2 linked regions of the Paludisphaera borealis genome follow. The protein of the gene in region 1 binds, or shares a complex with, the protein of each later gene. Links are inferred from orthologs where the notes say so. Each region holds a gene or a part of one and is shown on either strand. Other genes may lie near its edges. The genes, in order: tsaB and tsaD.

What was found.
Region 2: the proteins of tsaB (region 1) and tsaD are in contact, whole or in part, in a solved structure (PDB 4WQ4), measured with the Escherichia coli proteins. The link is inferred for Paludisphaera borealis from one-to-one orthologs.

Annotation. Positions count from the first base shown.
Region 1 is NZ_CP019082.1:3,036,266-3,043,114, forward strand. Bases 2,128-4,855 are described here. They hold tsaB (tRNA (adenosine(37)-N6)-threonylcarbamoyltransferase complex dimerization subunit type 1 TsaB), read right to left. Parts: upstream 3,977-4,855; coding sequence 3,278-3,976; downstream 2,128-3,277. Other genes in these bases: BSF38_RS11770 (DUF1559 domain-containing protein), read right to left, coding at 2,134-3,177; BSF38_RS11780 (metallophosphoesterase family protein), read left to right, coding at 4,404-4,855. Outside these bases: BSF38_RS11760 (DUF1573 domain-containing protein), read right to left, coding at 1-1,087; BSF38_RS11765 (class I SAM-dependent methyltransferase), read right to left, coding at 1,234-2,121; more of BSF38_RS11780, read left to right, coding at 4,856-5,222; BSF38_RS11785 (YidC/Oxa1 family insertase periplasmic-domain containing protein), read left to right, coding at 5,416-6,849. UniProt on the Escherichia coli protein: Required for the formation of a threonylcarbamoyl group on adenosine at position 37 (t(6)A37) in tRNAs that read codons beginning with adenine.
Region 2 is NZ_CP019082.1:5,288,664-5,295,753, forward strand. What follows is about bases 2,475-5,443. They hold tsaD (tRNA (adenosine(37)-N6)-threonylcarbamoyltransferase complex transferase subunit TsaD), read left to right. Parts: upstream 2,475-3,409; coding sequence 3,410-4,477; downstream 4,478-5,443. Other genes in these bases: BSF38_RS20420 (S41 family peptidase), read left to right, coding at 2,475-3,292; BSF38_RS20430 (HAD family hydrolase), read left to right, coding at 4,869-5,443. Also shown: BSF38_RS20415 (thioredoxin domain-containing protein), read left to right, coding at 1-1,666; more of BSF38_RS20420, read left to right, coding at 1,814-2,474; more of BSF38_RS20430, read left to right, coding at 5,444-5,585; lpxD (UDP-3-O-(3-hydroxymyristoyl)glucosamine N-acyltransferase), read left to right, coding at 5,848-6,972; BSF38_RS20440 (LpxI family protein), read left to right, coding at 7,012-7,090.

The sequences.
Region 1 (6,849 bases):
CGCTGATGAGGATGTTCACCGGGATCTTCAGCTCGCCGACGTCCGGGAAATCGGTCTTGATGATGATTTCCTCGTCGATGTAGCCGGGAGCGGTCCCCTGCGGAACGTCCACCTTGACGCGATACCGGCCCTTGCGGTCGGCCGAGTCGTTGGGCTCAATCGAGACGTTGAGCTTGTCCGGCTTGCGTGCGACCTCGAAGTTCACCGACTTGCCGCCGCGAACCAGCAGGGTGATTTCGCCCGTGGCCCCTTCCGACGTCTTGACGTTCACCATCCGCAGCCGTTCCGGCAGAACGCTGATGGGGCCGGAGACCGAGCCGACGACGGTGATCTTGATCTCGGGACGCAGGGGATGGTCGGTGTGGATCACGACCTCTTCCCGCATCGTGCCGATCGGGAAGCCCTGCTTGACCTTGATGTGAACCTTGTGCCCCGCCTTGATCTTCCCCAGCTTGAGGTCTTCCTCGGACATCGACGTCGCCTCGGCGATCAGGAGGCCGGGCTTCGAGGTCTTGATGTCGGTGATCTTCGTCTCGGGACGGTCGGGCGAATACAGGGCCACGAAGACCGTCTTGGGATTCTGGCTGTCGACCGCGTGCATGTCGACCGCCTCGCCCGGCATGAGCACGATCGGCGGGTTGACCTTACCGTGAACGAACAGCGGAATGGAGGCGAGGTTCGGGTCGTTGGTCTCGATGTTCGCTCCCTTCCGGAAGTCGCCGTTGGTGTGGTTGGTCTTCCACACCACGTCGATGTCGGTCGACTCGCCGGGCTTGAGGACCGCCTTCTCGCCATCCTTGAACTTGGCGAACGTGCACATGCACGTGGACGTCCCCTTCCAGAGCTCGAGGTCCCCCTCGCCGTCGTTCTTGATCGTCCAGGAGTGCTTGCCTTCCGACTCCTGCGGCATCGAGCCGAACTCGTGGGTGAGTTCGCCATCGATTTTCGCCTTCGGGGCGGGTCCCGTCTTCACCGGGGCGACCGGAAGATACGATTTCGTGCCGGAAGCCGGCACGAGGCTGCCGACCAAGGTCGCGGCCACGGTCAGGACGACCACCACGACCGCCAGAATGACCCACCGCAACATGATGACATTACTCCGGTTAAGACAACCGAGACAAGGACGGACGCCACGACGACGAAGCGCGGAGCCGCGATGATGGATACGACCAGTACGCACGACCGACGTCGCGCGTTCGTAAGGCTGGAATTTTTATCTTAAGAATCGGGGTCTCACGCGGTCAAGCCGGGCCGCGACGGCTCGTCGCCGACGGCCTCGGCCGCATCAGGTCTTCGACCCGAGAGGTTGACCCCGTTGCCCTGCCCTTCATGGTGAAACGCCTGGCTGCGGCTGAGGTCGACCACGTCGCGGAGCCCCGCCTCGGCGAACCAGCCGGCGACCTCGTCGACCGTGTGCCGCGACAGATATTTGGGCGCGTACCAGTCGAGCGTGTCGCAGACCCGGACCTCGGCGTCGGGGTGCATCGAGACCCCGATCGTGAGGGCGTGCAACGCGACGCCGAACCGCTCGACGGGCCGCCGTCGGCTCGCCATGAGCCGGCGCTTCCAGAGCCCGATCGGGGCCGACAGCCGGCAGAGCGCCAGCAACACGCCCAGCGGCAGGCGGGTCGAGATCGCCCGCTGGGCGTTCATGATCCGTTCCACGATCGGGCTTTCCCGCTCGTAGATCCAGATCGCGATCCGGCCGCCGGGCTTCAACAGGCGGGCGAGTTCCAGAAACGCCGACCGGGGGTCGGGCGTGTGGTCGATGACGCCGATCGAGTAGATCAGGTCGAAGCTTCCGGCCGCGAACGGCGGCCGCAGCAAGTCGCCCCGTGCGATCGCGACTTCGGCAAGACCGGCGGTCAGCTCGCGGGCGGCGTCGACGGCCTGGCTGAGGTCGATTCCGACGATCAGCCGGGCGCCTCGGCCGGCGGCGACTCGCAAATAACGCCCCATGCCGCAGCCGCCGTCGAGCACAAACTTGCCGGCCAGGTCGGCGTCGCCGAACCCCGTCCGGTTCGCGAACGTGGCCCGGTCCTCGGCGTCGCGGATGATCCGGAACCGGTTCCACTGGAGGCTGTAAGCCGCCTTGGTGCGCGTCTGGTCGGAATCGGACATGAGCCGCCGTCGTCAGTAAGAGTCGGCCGAGACGACCTCGCCGAAGTTCCGCGTGCTGAGGGCCTGGAGTACTCCGAGCCTCGATCCGGGCGCGATCAGCACCCGGCCGGTGCCGTCGGAGTTGAAGCTGAGGCCCTGGGCCGTCTTGGTCGTCGGGTCGATCGACCAGCAGTCGACCGAGTCCTTCAGGAACCGGACGCTGCCGTCGGCCAGGCCGATGTTCGCGCCGCCCGGATGGTTGCTGCTCAGGTTGAACGCGATGTAGTCGCGCGCGCTGGGATCGTTGATGCTGAAGAATCGGTGCGTGCCGTTGACCGGGTAGTAGGCGCCCAGCAGCGTGTCGGTCCAGTAACCCGAACTCCAGCCGTGATACTGCGCCCGTCCGGCCTGATCGAACAGCGAATGGTTGTGCTCGGCGAACAGCATCGTGTTGCTCGTGCCGTCGGTGATCGCGCCCAGCCGGGTCGAGCTGTGTGCATAGATCGCGCCGTTCATGTTGGCGAGGCGGAGCGCGAAGGTCGCGTTGTCGACGTGGAGCAGCAGGCACCAGGCACCGACGACCCCGCCGTAGCTGCTCTTGGCCTCCCGCCAGTCGCCGGGGGGCAGGTTCGTGTAGCGAGTCGGATCGAGGGGCGTCGTGTCGTAGATCGAGCCGTCGCTCGGGCAGTTGAGCGTCGAAACTCCGATCGCCGCGATCGTCACGTTCTGGGCGTCGAACACACCGGGGCTGAAATTGACCGCGTTGAAGACGTTCTGTTGCTCAAGGAGCGGCAGCATGTGGACGAACGGGCTGAAGTTCCATTTCGACCCCGGCAGGGCTCCGGAACGCGTGAAGCCGCCCGGCGGCAGCGTCTGTTGGGCCGACTCGTAATTCAAGGCCCCCAGCGCAAGCTGCTTCATGTTGTTCGTGCACTGGGCGCGACGCGCGGCCTCGCGAGCGGATTGCACGGCGGGAAGCAGCAGCGCGATCAAGACGGCGATGATCGCGATCACGACCAGCAACTCGATCAAGGTGAACCCGGACCGACCGGCTCTCGGCATGGCGGACGACGACAAGCTACACCCCTCTTGAAACGCGAAAAAAACGCTCCGTCAGACGCGACGAGGTAGCAGTATACGGTGCGTCCGGCTCCGGAGCAACTTCGGGGAATCGGCGTCACGGCCGGCCGGCGCGGGCGTCCCAGAGATCCTCCGCGGCGCTGCGGCGGATGTAGTTCGGCTCCAGGCTGAAGAGGTCGAATTCCGCCCCGCTCGCCGCGATCCGCCGGGCCAGTTCCACGAGCCGACGGCCCGACGGCTGGTTGAGGGCCGAGTCGCCGGCGACGACCCGGCTCGGCAAGGCCGATCGGATCGCCTCCGCGTTCAGCGCCGGCCCCAGCACGAGCGTCCCCGCCTCCAGCCCCTCGGCCCAGCGGCCGAAGGGCTCGATCCGGCTCGGCGCGACGGCCGTGAGCGCCCCCCCGGCCTCGGTCCGCTCGAACGCGGCGCAGTACACGTCGCCGCGCTGGGCGTCGGCGACGGCCCAGACCTTCAAGGCGTCGTCGGGCGCGTTCTGGGCGAACCCTTCCAGACTGTCGAAGGCCAAGATCCGCGCCCCGGCGGCGTACGCCAGCATCCGGGCCGCCGTCAGACCGATCCGTAAACCGGTGTACGAGCCGGGGCCCAGCCCCACGGCGATCGTCGTCAAGTCGACGGGCTTGAGACCGGCCGAGAGAAGGAGATCGCGAATCATGGGGGCGAGATCGCGACCATGCTTGCGCGAAGCGTCGGTCGCCGCCTCCCAGGCCAGCCCCGCCGCCGTTCCAACGCCGGCCGCCGATCGATCGCCCGATGTGTCGAGTGCTAAGAAATTCATGGAATTCCAAGAGTTTCGGGGTCGTGCGCGAAATCGAGCGCGCCGCCGACGCCGCCGTCGCCCAGGTTTCGACTCAATCTATGGAGAGTGGCGCGCGCCTGTGCGACCCCGACGATCCTACCCCGTCTGAGAAAAACTTCACGAGCCCTGAATCACGAATCGGCCTTTGCGAGGTAATATCCTAGTATCGGGGTGCGTTTCCAGTTGCTGGAGGCGGAGACGTCGCGTCCTTGAAACAGGAAGGCTCCGCAACTTGATTCCATCAATTGGTGGACTTGACCGGCAAGCGCTCTTCCCTCTATCTTTATAATAGATTCCAATCACAGACGGACCCGGCGTCCTCTCGACCTCGCAGCTCCGGCCGGGATCGGACGTGTGGATCTTGCATGTATCCAAATCCCCTCCTCTATCCGGAGGATCGTCCTCGGTGCGCCGCGCCTTAATCAGTGATATTCATGGCAACCTCGAAGCCCTCGAGACGGTCCTGAGCGATATTGAAGCCCAGGGGATCAAAGAGATCTACTGCCTGGGCGACATCATCGGCTACGGCCCTAACCCGCGCGAGTGCATCGACCGGGTGATCGACAACTGCCAGGTCACCCTGCTCGGCAACCACGACCAGGGGGCCATGTTCGATCCCGACGGCTTCAACATCGGAGCCGAACGCGCCATCTTCTGGACCCGCGGCCAGCTTGAGAACGCCGTCGACCGCTCGAACAACGAGCGGCGATGGGAATTTCTCGGCGACCTCCCCCGGTCGCACCGCCAGCCGCCGTTCCTGTTCGTCCACGGGTCGCCGCGCAACCCGCTGAGCGAGTACATCTTCCCCGAGGACATCTACAACCACCGCAAGATGGACCGGCTGTTCCAGCTCGTCGATCAATACTGCTTCCAGGGCCACACCCACGTGCCGGGCGTGTTCACCGAGAGCTTCCAGTTCTTCGCCCCCGAAGAGATCGACAACGAATACACGCTGGGGGAAGGCAAGCTCCTGATCAACGTCGGCTCGGTCGGCCAGCCCCGCGACGGCGACCCGCGCGCCTGCTACGTGATCCTCGACGATGGGCGCCCGAACGGCGGCGAGGCGGATTCCAATGCCGCCAACGGACCCGGCCCCGGGCCCGGACAGTCGCCGCGGATCACCTATCGCCGCGTCGCTTACGACTTCGAGAAGACCATCCAGAAAATCTACGCAGTCGCCGAACTCGAGCCCTTCCTCGGCGACCGACTGCGCCAGGGACGGTAGTCCGCCGGCCTATCTCCCGCCGGCGCGCAAGAGACTGCGCCTTGCCAAGCCGGCGGTCCATCGCGACAATCGAGTGATCGATTTTCGGGCATCCTTGCTGCAATGATCCGGGCTCGCCCTTGCGGTCCGAAGCAGGCTGGTCCGTCCCCGTCGCATTCGACTCGCCTTGCCAACGGCTCCAGGGATTCGGTTCATGAGTAATGAGAGACGCTTCGCTCTTTTCGCCGTGGTGACGTTCGGCTGGCTCGTGGGGGGCCAATACCTCCTCCAGGCTCTCGGGCTGGCCTCAGCCACGAAGAAGGCCCCCGCCAACGTCGCCAAGGCGGCCGAGGACGCGGCCAAGAAAGCATTCGACGAGAAGAAGGCCGAACGGCCCAAACCCGACGAAGCTCAAGGTGTCGCCAAGGCGAAGGATCAACTCGCCCCCGAAAAAAAGGCCGACGCCGACAAGCCGAAGGTGGCGCTGGTCCCCCCCGGCGAGCTCGTGATGGGCTCGCTCGCCGACAAGTCGCCGACCGGCTACCACCTCGAAGTCCAGCTCGAACAGAAAGGCGCGGGAGTCGATTCGGTCTTCTCGTCGCAGTTCGACGCCGATTTCGAGGCGCGGAAGAACCCCCACAAGCCGCTGGCGTTGATCCGCCGCGACACGGCCTGGCCCCCCTCGCTGGCCCTGACCCTCAGCCCTCCCGACTCGTTCGGCCAGGGGGCGCCCTTGCCCCTGGCGGACCGCGAGAAGGCTGAAAACGAGGCCGACGCCCCGGCCGCGCCGCCGTCGGAAGACCTGCTCGACGCCCAGCTCTGGGAAGTCGTTCGTGACAACGAGGGCCGCGCCGTCCGGCCGCTGAAGCGCGACGCCGAGGCCGGCAAGCCCGCCGTCGAGGGGCAAGCGGTCGTCTTCAAGACCGTCGCCGACAACGGCGTCGTCGTGACCAAGACGTTCCGGCTCTGGCAGGCCGCCGACGGCTTCGAGGTCGAGCTGCGCTTCGAGAGCCCCGACAAGGAACGCTCGTTCGTCTACAACCTGTTCGGCCCCCACGGAATCCTGATCGAGGGCGACTGGTACACGACCACCTTCCGCGACGTCTTCTTCGGCACGACCGACAAGGGGGCGAGCGGCCTGGAGACGTACTCGGCCGACGTCGTCGCCAAGGACCCCGCCAAGGCCACGAGTACGTCCCTGCCGCTGCGGTTCACCGGCATCGAGAACCAGTACTTCGCCATCCTGGCCGCCCCGGTCCCCACGCCCAAGACCCAGGAAGAGCGGCTCGAACGCGAGACGAAGGCGGTCCTACTCCACCGCGATCCGGCGCTCCACAAGTCGGACGTGGGCGTGCGGATCACCTCGAAGCCGGTCGTCGTCGGTCCCAACCTGGCCCACACGCACACCTTCAATGTGTTCGCCGGCCCCAAGACGTCCGAGGCCCTCGCGCCCTACGGCGCAGAAGACCTGGCTTCGTACCGCAAGAGCTGGATTCCCGCCGCCCCCTGGATCGCCCGGGTCCTGATCACGCCGACCCTGTCGTTCACGTACAAGATCACCGAGGTCGTCGGCAAGTTCTTCGGCGGCAGTCGCGGCAACGCCGGCGTCGCCATCATCCTCCTGACCTTGATGGTCAAGATGATGATG
Region 2 (7,090 bases), 2.3 Mb from region 1 along the record:
GAATCGCGCCTGGGAAGAGCGGCAGGACGAGATCAAGCAGTCGGCCGCCGAGATGACCGACCGGCTGCACGAGATGGCGGCCGTCGCCCGGGGTGGGTCGGCCGACTCGCTGGTCGTCGACCACCTCGACCGCGCATCGAGGGCGCTCGTCAAGACCTTCGACGCCCTCAACGGCGGCTTCGGCCACGCGCCCAAGTTCCCCCACCCGATGGACCTCCGCGTCCTGCTCCGACAGGCCGAGCGGACCGGCGACGCTCAGGCCCGGCACGCGGCCGTGCACACGCTCCACAAGATGGCTCGCGGCGGCATCTACGACCACCTGGGAGGCGGCTTCGCCCGCTACTCGACCGACGACCGCTGGCTCGCCCCCCACTTCGAGAAGATGCTCTACGACAACGCGCTCCTGACCTCGACGTACCTGGAGGCGCTCCAACTCACCGGCGAGCCCTACTTCGGCCAGGTCGCCCGCGAGACCTTGGACTACGTCCTCGGCCGCATGACCGCCCCCGAGGGGGGCTTCTACTCGACCGAGGACGCCGACAGCGAAGGCGAGGAGGGGAAGTTCTACGTCTGGTCGCTGGGCGAAATCCTCGACCTGCTGGGCGAAGAGCGTGGCAAGACGTTTGCTTATGTTTATGACGTCTCGCCGCCCGGCAACTGGGAAGGCCGCAACATCCTCAACCTGCCCCGGACGATCACCCAGGCGGCGCAGGTGCTGGGGCGCGACGAGACGGAGCTGAACGCCGAACTGGCCGCGTCGCGCACGGTCTTGCTCGCGGCCCGCGAGAAGCGGATTCCGCCGGCCAAGGACACGAAGGTCCTCGTCTCCTGGAACGGCCTGATGATCGCGGCCCTCGCCCCGGCCGGCCGGTTGCTCAAGGAGCCTCGGTATCTCGACGCCGCGCGCCGCGCGGCCGGCTTCATCCTCGACCGGATGCGAGCCGACGACGGCCGGCTGCTGCACACCTACAAGGACGGCCGGGCGACCCTCAACGCCTACCTCGACGACTACGCCTGCCTGATCGACGGCCTGACCCGGCTCTACGAGGCGACCGGCGAACCGCGGTGGATCGAGGCCGCCCTCGACCTGGCGCGGGTCATGATCGACGAGTTCGTCGATCCCGAGCACGGCGGCTTCTTTTTCACCGGCAAGAGCCATGAAGTCCTGATCACGCGTCAGAAGGACCTGTTCGACAACGCGACCCCCTCGGGCAACGGCATGGCCGCGTCCGCCCTCGTCCGTCTGGCCGCGCTCACCGGCCGAGACGACCTCGACCGGACCGGGCGCGAGGCGATCGCGGCGGTCGAGACCGTATTCGAGAACGCCCCCACGGCGGCCGGGCAGAGCCTGCTCGCCCTTGACTTCGCGGTCGCGCCGGGCTGCGAACTGGCCGTGGTCGCGGGCTCGGCCCCGCGCGAGTTCGACCAGGTTCTCGAAGCCGTCCACGCCCGGTTCCTGCCGCGCGCGGTCGTCGCCCCGGCGGCCCCGGGAGCCGTCGAATCGCTCGCCTGCGTGGTCCCCCTGTTGGAGAATCGTCCTCCGATCGGCGACCGTGCGACGCTCTATTACTGCGAGGATCGCGCCTGCCGCCAGCCGGTCGCCGGACTCGACGAGGCGGCGAAACTTCTGGCTGGGCTCGACGCCGGCGCGGAACCGTCGTCCTAAGGACGCCGGGCCTGCGGGCCTTGATCGCGGAGGGCGAGCTTGCCGGCTTCCGCGATCGTCGAATAGACTGAAGGCAAGAGACGATCGCCGTCTTCCAATCGAAGGCGGATCGAGCAAGGTCGGAACGACATCTTGGGAGGCTCGCCGATGCCGAGACGGATCTATTTTGGCCTGGCCGTGGTCGCCGCGTTGAGCGCCTTCTGCTGGCAGGCGACGCAGGGCGCCAAACCCAAGGACGAGATGCTCGAGCTGTACGGGTTGTTCGTCGACGCCGTCGAGAAGGTCGAAGCCAACTACGTGCGTCCCGTCACGCGCCGCGAGCTGCTGGAGAGCGCCCTCGAAGGGATGCTCCAGAACCTCGACCAGCATTCCTCGTTCATCAACACGAGCGAATGGAAGCAGTTCCGCAAGCAGATCGAGGGCAAGTTCGGCGGCATCGGCATCCAGGTCGGCCTCGACAACGACGCCGGCCGGCTGCGGGTGATCTCGCCGATGGTCGGCACCCCGGCCTATGAGGCGGGGGTGATGGCCGGCGACCTGATCATGGACATCGACGGCCATTCGACCGAGGGGATGAGCCCCGACAAGGCCGTCGAAGTGCTCACCGGCCGTCCCGGCACCGAGGTCACGCTCGACGTCCTGCACGAGGGGAGCGAGCAGCCCGAACCGATCAAGCTCACCCGCGCGATCATCGAAGTCCCCAGCGTCCTGGGCGACCACCGCGAGAAGAACGGCCGGTGGGACTATATGATCGACAAGGACAAGAAGATCGGCTATATCCGGATCTCGTCGTTCATCCAGAACACCGCCGAAGAACTCCGTAAGGCGCTCGACGAGTTGAAGGACCAGGACGCCAAGGCCCTGATCCTCGACCTTCGCGACAACCCCGGCGGCCTGCTGAGCGCCGCGGTCGAGGTGTCCGACACGTTCCTCGACAAGGGGGACATCGTCAGCACCAAGGGACGGAACACGATCCCCAAGACCTACACCGCCCAGAAAGACAGCACGTATGAAGACCTGCCGATGGTCGTGCTGGTCAACCAGAACTCGGCGTCGGCTTCCGAGATCGTCTCCGCGGCGCTCCAGGACCACAAGCGGGCGACGATCGTCGGCCAGCGGAGCTACGGCAAGGGGTCGGTGCAGAACATCCTCGAACTCGAAGACGGCGACAGCGTCCTCAAGCTGACCGTCGCCAGCTACTTCCGGCCGTCCGGCGAGAACATCCACCGGTTTCGCGACTCCAAGACGACCGACAAGTGGGGCGTCTCGCCCGACCCGGGCATGGAGGTCAAGCTCAAGCCGACCGAGTACATCGAATGGTTCCGGGGCCGTCGCACCCGCGACCTCCCCGAGCTGGCCAAGCTCAACCCGAAGAAGCACGTCGAGGCCAAGTCCGACGCCGAGAAGGCCCAGGACAACAAGGACAAGGCCGAGTCCAAGGACGTCGAGAAGAAAGACAAGCCCCCCGCCGATCCGACCAAGCCCGCGCCCCCGCTGAAGGTCGTCGCGCCCGCCGCCGACAGCCATAAGTTCGTGGACAAGGTCGTCGACAAGGCCCTTGAAGTCCTCAAGGCCAAGCTCGCCGCGCCCGCTCCGGCCGAAGAGGCCAAGGCGAAGGCGGCCTGACCCCGGAGCCTCGGCCCGGTTCTCACAACCCGTTCCATCCCCGTCGTGGCGAGGTCGCGTGACCTCGCCACGGCTGTTTCCGGAGGCCGCCGGCCTCGCCTCTCTCCGGTATCGATCATGCCCCCCGACCGCCTGCTCCTGCTCGCCATCGAGACCACCTGCGACGAGACCGGGGCCGCGATCCTCGAAGGCCCGAAGCCGCCGGCCGAGGGCGTGCCCCGCATCCTCTCCAGCGTGGTGTCGTCGCAGATCGGGCTCCATAAGCGGTTCGGCGGGGTGGTGCCCGAGATCGCCTCGCGGGCTCATGTGACCCAGGTCTTGCCGATGATCGACGAGGCCCTGCGACGCGCCGGCGTCGGGCTCGCCGACCTCGGCGCGGTCGCCGTCGCGACCCGCCCGGGGCTCGTGGGGGCGCTCGTCGTCGGCCTCACGGCGGCCAAGGCGCTCGCCCTGGCCCTGGACGTCCCGCTGATCGCCGTTGATCATCTTGAGGGGCACCTGTACGCCTGCCAGCTCGCCTTCCCCGACCGCCAGGTCTTCCCGTGCGTCGGGCTGGTGGTCTCCGGGGGGCATACGAGCCTCTACCACTGCCGGGGACCGCTGGACTGCGAGCTGCTGGGGGGCACGGTCGACGACGCGGCCGGCGAGGCCTTCGACAAGGTCGCCAGCCTACTAGGCCTGGGCTACCCCGGCGGCCCCGAGGTCGAACGTGCCGCAAAGGCCGGCAATCCAAGGGCTTACGCCTTCCCTCGCTCGTTCCTCCACGACGACCGGCTGGCCTTCAGCTTCTCTGGACTCAAAACGGCCGTCCTTTATGCGATCCGGGGGCCGAACCAGGAGCGGGGCCCCGTCCAGCCGTCGCCGGCCGCGATCCCCGACCTGGCGGCGAGCTTTCAGGAGGCCGTGGTCGACGTCCTCGTCGCCAAGACCCGCCAGGCCCTCAAGCAGACCGGCCTGAAGCGCCTGGGGGTCGGCGGCGGAGTGGCGGCCAACGCCCGGTTCCGCCAGCGGCTCGCCGAGATGGCCGACAGGATCGGTGTTCAGACGTTTATTCCGCCGGCGTCGCTCTGCACCGACAACGCCGCGATGGCTGGGATCGCCCTGATCAAGCTCGCCGCCGGCCAGACGTCGGACCTGGACGTCGACGTCGCCGCTGGCCTGGTCCGACCGGGCAAGAAGACCTGATCCACCGACTTATCTCAAGACGGCGGCCGACGGCGGGGTTCGGACGGGCGCAGCGACTCGTGCGTGCCTTGGTAGGCCCGTTGCTGCTCGTCGAGGGTGTGCCGCCGGTCGAGCGCCTGGGTCTGCGTCGACGGGATGGTGGAGTGCGGCCCCTGGTAAAAGCCACTCGGACGCGGGCGCGTGGGGTGCATGGGCTCGATTCCTGGTGAAAAACGGGAAGGGAGGGGGTCACTCAACGAAGATCAATCTTCCCCGGACCCGGTTTTGGGCCCACAATATCTGTGAGGCTTGCCCAGATTGCTAAAAGGCTGGGGGGCCGGGTGCGGTCCAGGGGGGGCGAATCGTCGTGTCTTCCCCGAATTCAACTGTGCTGCAAACCAAGTGGACGCCGATGAGCAAGCAACCGAAATGGGACCTTATCGAGGGGATCGTCCTCGACGCCGTGGGGACTTTAATCAAACCGACGCCCGCCGTGGCCGACGCCTACACTGAGGCGGCCTTGCGCCAGGGGGTGGTGTTGGATCGCGAGGACGTCCGACGGCGGTTCCAGCGGACCTTCCGCGACGACGCGATTCGAGCGGATCGGGGAATCCACTCGACCGACGAGGGGATCGAGCGGCGGCGTTGGCGCGAAATCGTCGCCCAGGTCTTGCCCGAGGTTCCCGATCCCGAGCGGGCTTTCGACGAACTTTGGGACCATTTCGGCCGTCCTGAATCGTGGCGCTGTTTTCCCGACGCCGTGCCCGCCCTGCGGGCGTTTCACGAAGCCGGGATGGAGGTCTGCATCGGCTCCAATTTCGACGGCCGACTCCGCCAGGTGGTCGCCGGCCTCCCCGAGCTGGCGGCGATGGTCGACGGCCTGGTCGTGTCGTCGGAAGTCGGTTTCCGTAAGCCACATGGGTCGTTTTTTGAGGCGGTGTGCGAGCGTCTGGGACTCCCTCCCGAGCGGATCTTGTCGGTCGGCGACGACCTCGAAAACGACGTCTACGGCGCGATCCGGGCGGGCCTTTCGGCCGTCTATCTCGACCGGGGGCACGAGGTTCCCGAAGACGTGATGCATGTTTCGACCCTGACGCTGGTGGTTGAGCTTCGCGCGGCGGAAGCTTGAAGTTCGGGGGCCCGGTTTGACGATGGACGGGAGTGGAGGCGATTCCGCGATGCCGTCCGGAGGGGATGGCGCTCGGCTGGGGCTCGACTCGGCTTGCCTGTCACGCCGAGTTGGATTAGATTCCCGACTGGCCAGGAAGGCCGGTGACGGATCGCGAGTCCAAACTGAACCGAATCAAGACCGGACTGGACTAGAGACTGACCTCAGCGCATTCGTCACCTCGGTTCTGGTCTGCTCCTTTCAGGGAAGAAAGGAATCGCCAGTGGTCGCAACGGTCGAACAGCTCGCGGCCTTGGTCAGCGGTCGTCTCGTCGGCGATGGGAAGGTCTCGATCCACTCGGCACGACCGGTGAGCGAGGCGGGACCCGGCGACATCACGTTTATCGAGAACGACCGCTATGCCAAGCTGCTTCGGACGTCGCCGGCTTCGGCCGCGATCGTCGGTCCCCATTTCCGTGTCAAACGTCCGACGGTCAAGGACGACTTGCCGGTCATCGAAGTCGATGACCCGATCGCGGCGTTCATCATGGTCCGCACGCACCTCTCCGGGGAACAAAAGCCTCGGTGGACGGGCGTGCACCCACAGGCCTGGGTGGCTCCGACCGCCACGATCGGCCGGGACGTCGCCATCTATCCGTTCGCGTACGTGGGGGATCAGGCGGTCGTCGCCGACGGCTCGACGATCCACCCCGGCGCGGTGATCGGCGATCGCTGTCGGATCGGCCGGGACTGCATGATCCACCCCAACGCGGTCCTCTACGCCGACGTGACGCTCGAAGACCGGGTGGAAGTCCACGCCGGCACCGTGCTCGGCGGCGACGGCTTCGGCTATCGTCAGGCGAACGGTCGGCACGTGAAAATCCCCCATACCGGCAAGCTTGAAATCGGCAATGACGTCGAAATCGGCGCCAACTGCACAATCGATCGCGCTACGTTCGAGGCGACCCGGATCGGCGAGGGGACGAAGATCGACAACCTCGTGATGATCGGCCACAACAACCAGATCGGCCGGCATAACCTGCTGTGCGGTCAGGTCGGCATCGCCGGAAGCTGCACGACCGGCGACTACGTGGTGATGGCCGGTCAGGCTGGGATCAAGGACAAGACCCAGATCGGCGACGGCGCGATCGTCGGCGCTCAGGCCGGCGTGCATCGGAACATCCCCAGCGGCCAGCAGGTGCTCGGGTCGCCGGCCATCCCGGTCCGCGAACAGCGCCGATTGTTCCAGATGATCGCCCGGCTGCCCGAGATGCATCGTCAGCTCCGAGAACTTTCCGCCCAGATCGAGGCGATCTCGGCTGTTGTTCCGCTGAGCCCGAATCACGACGGAACCGTGGGGGACGTCGACCATGACCATGACCACGACGTCGACCCCACCGGATTCTGATCGCATTTCAATCCCTTCTTGGAACGAGGAAGACAGGACGTGTCGCCGCTCCAGCAAACGATCGCCGACAGGAGGAGAAGCACCCGGCCGGGGAGCCTCGCGCCCAGCACGCCGACGA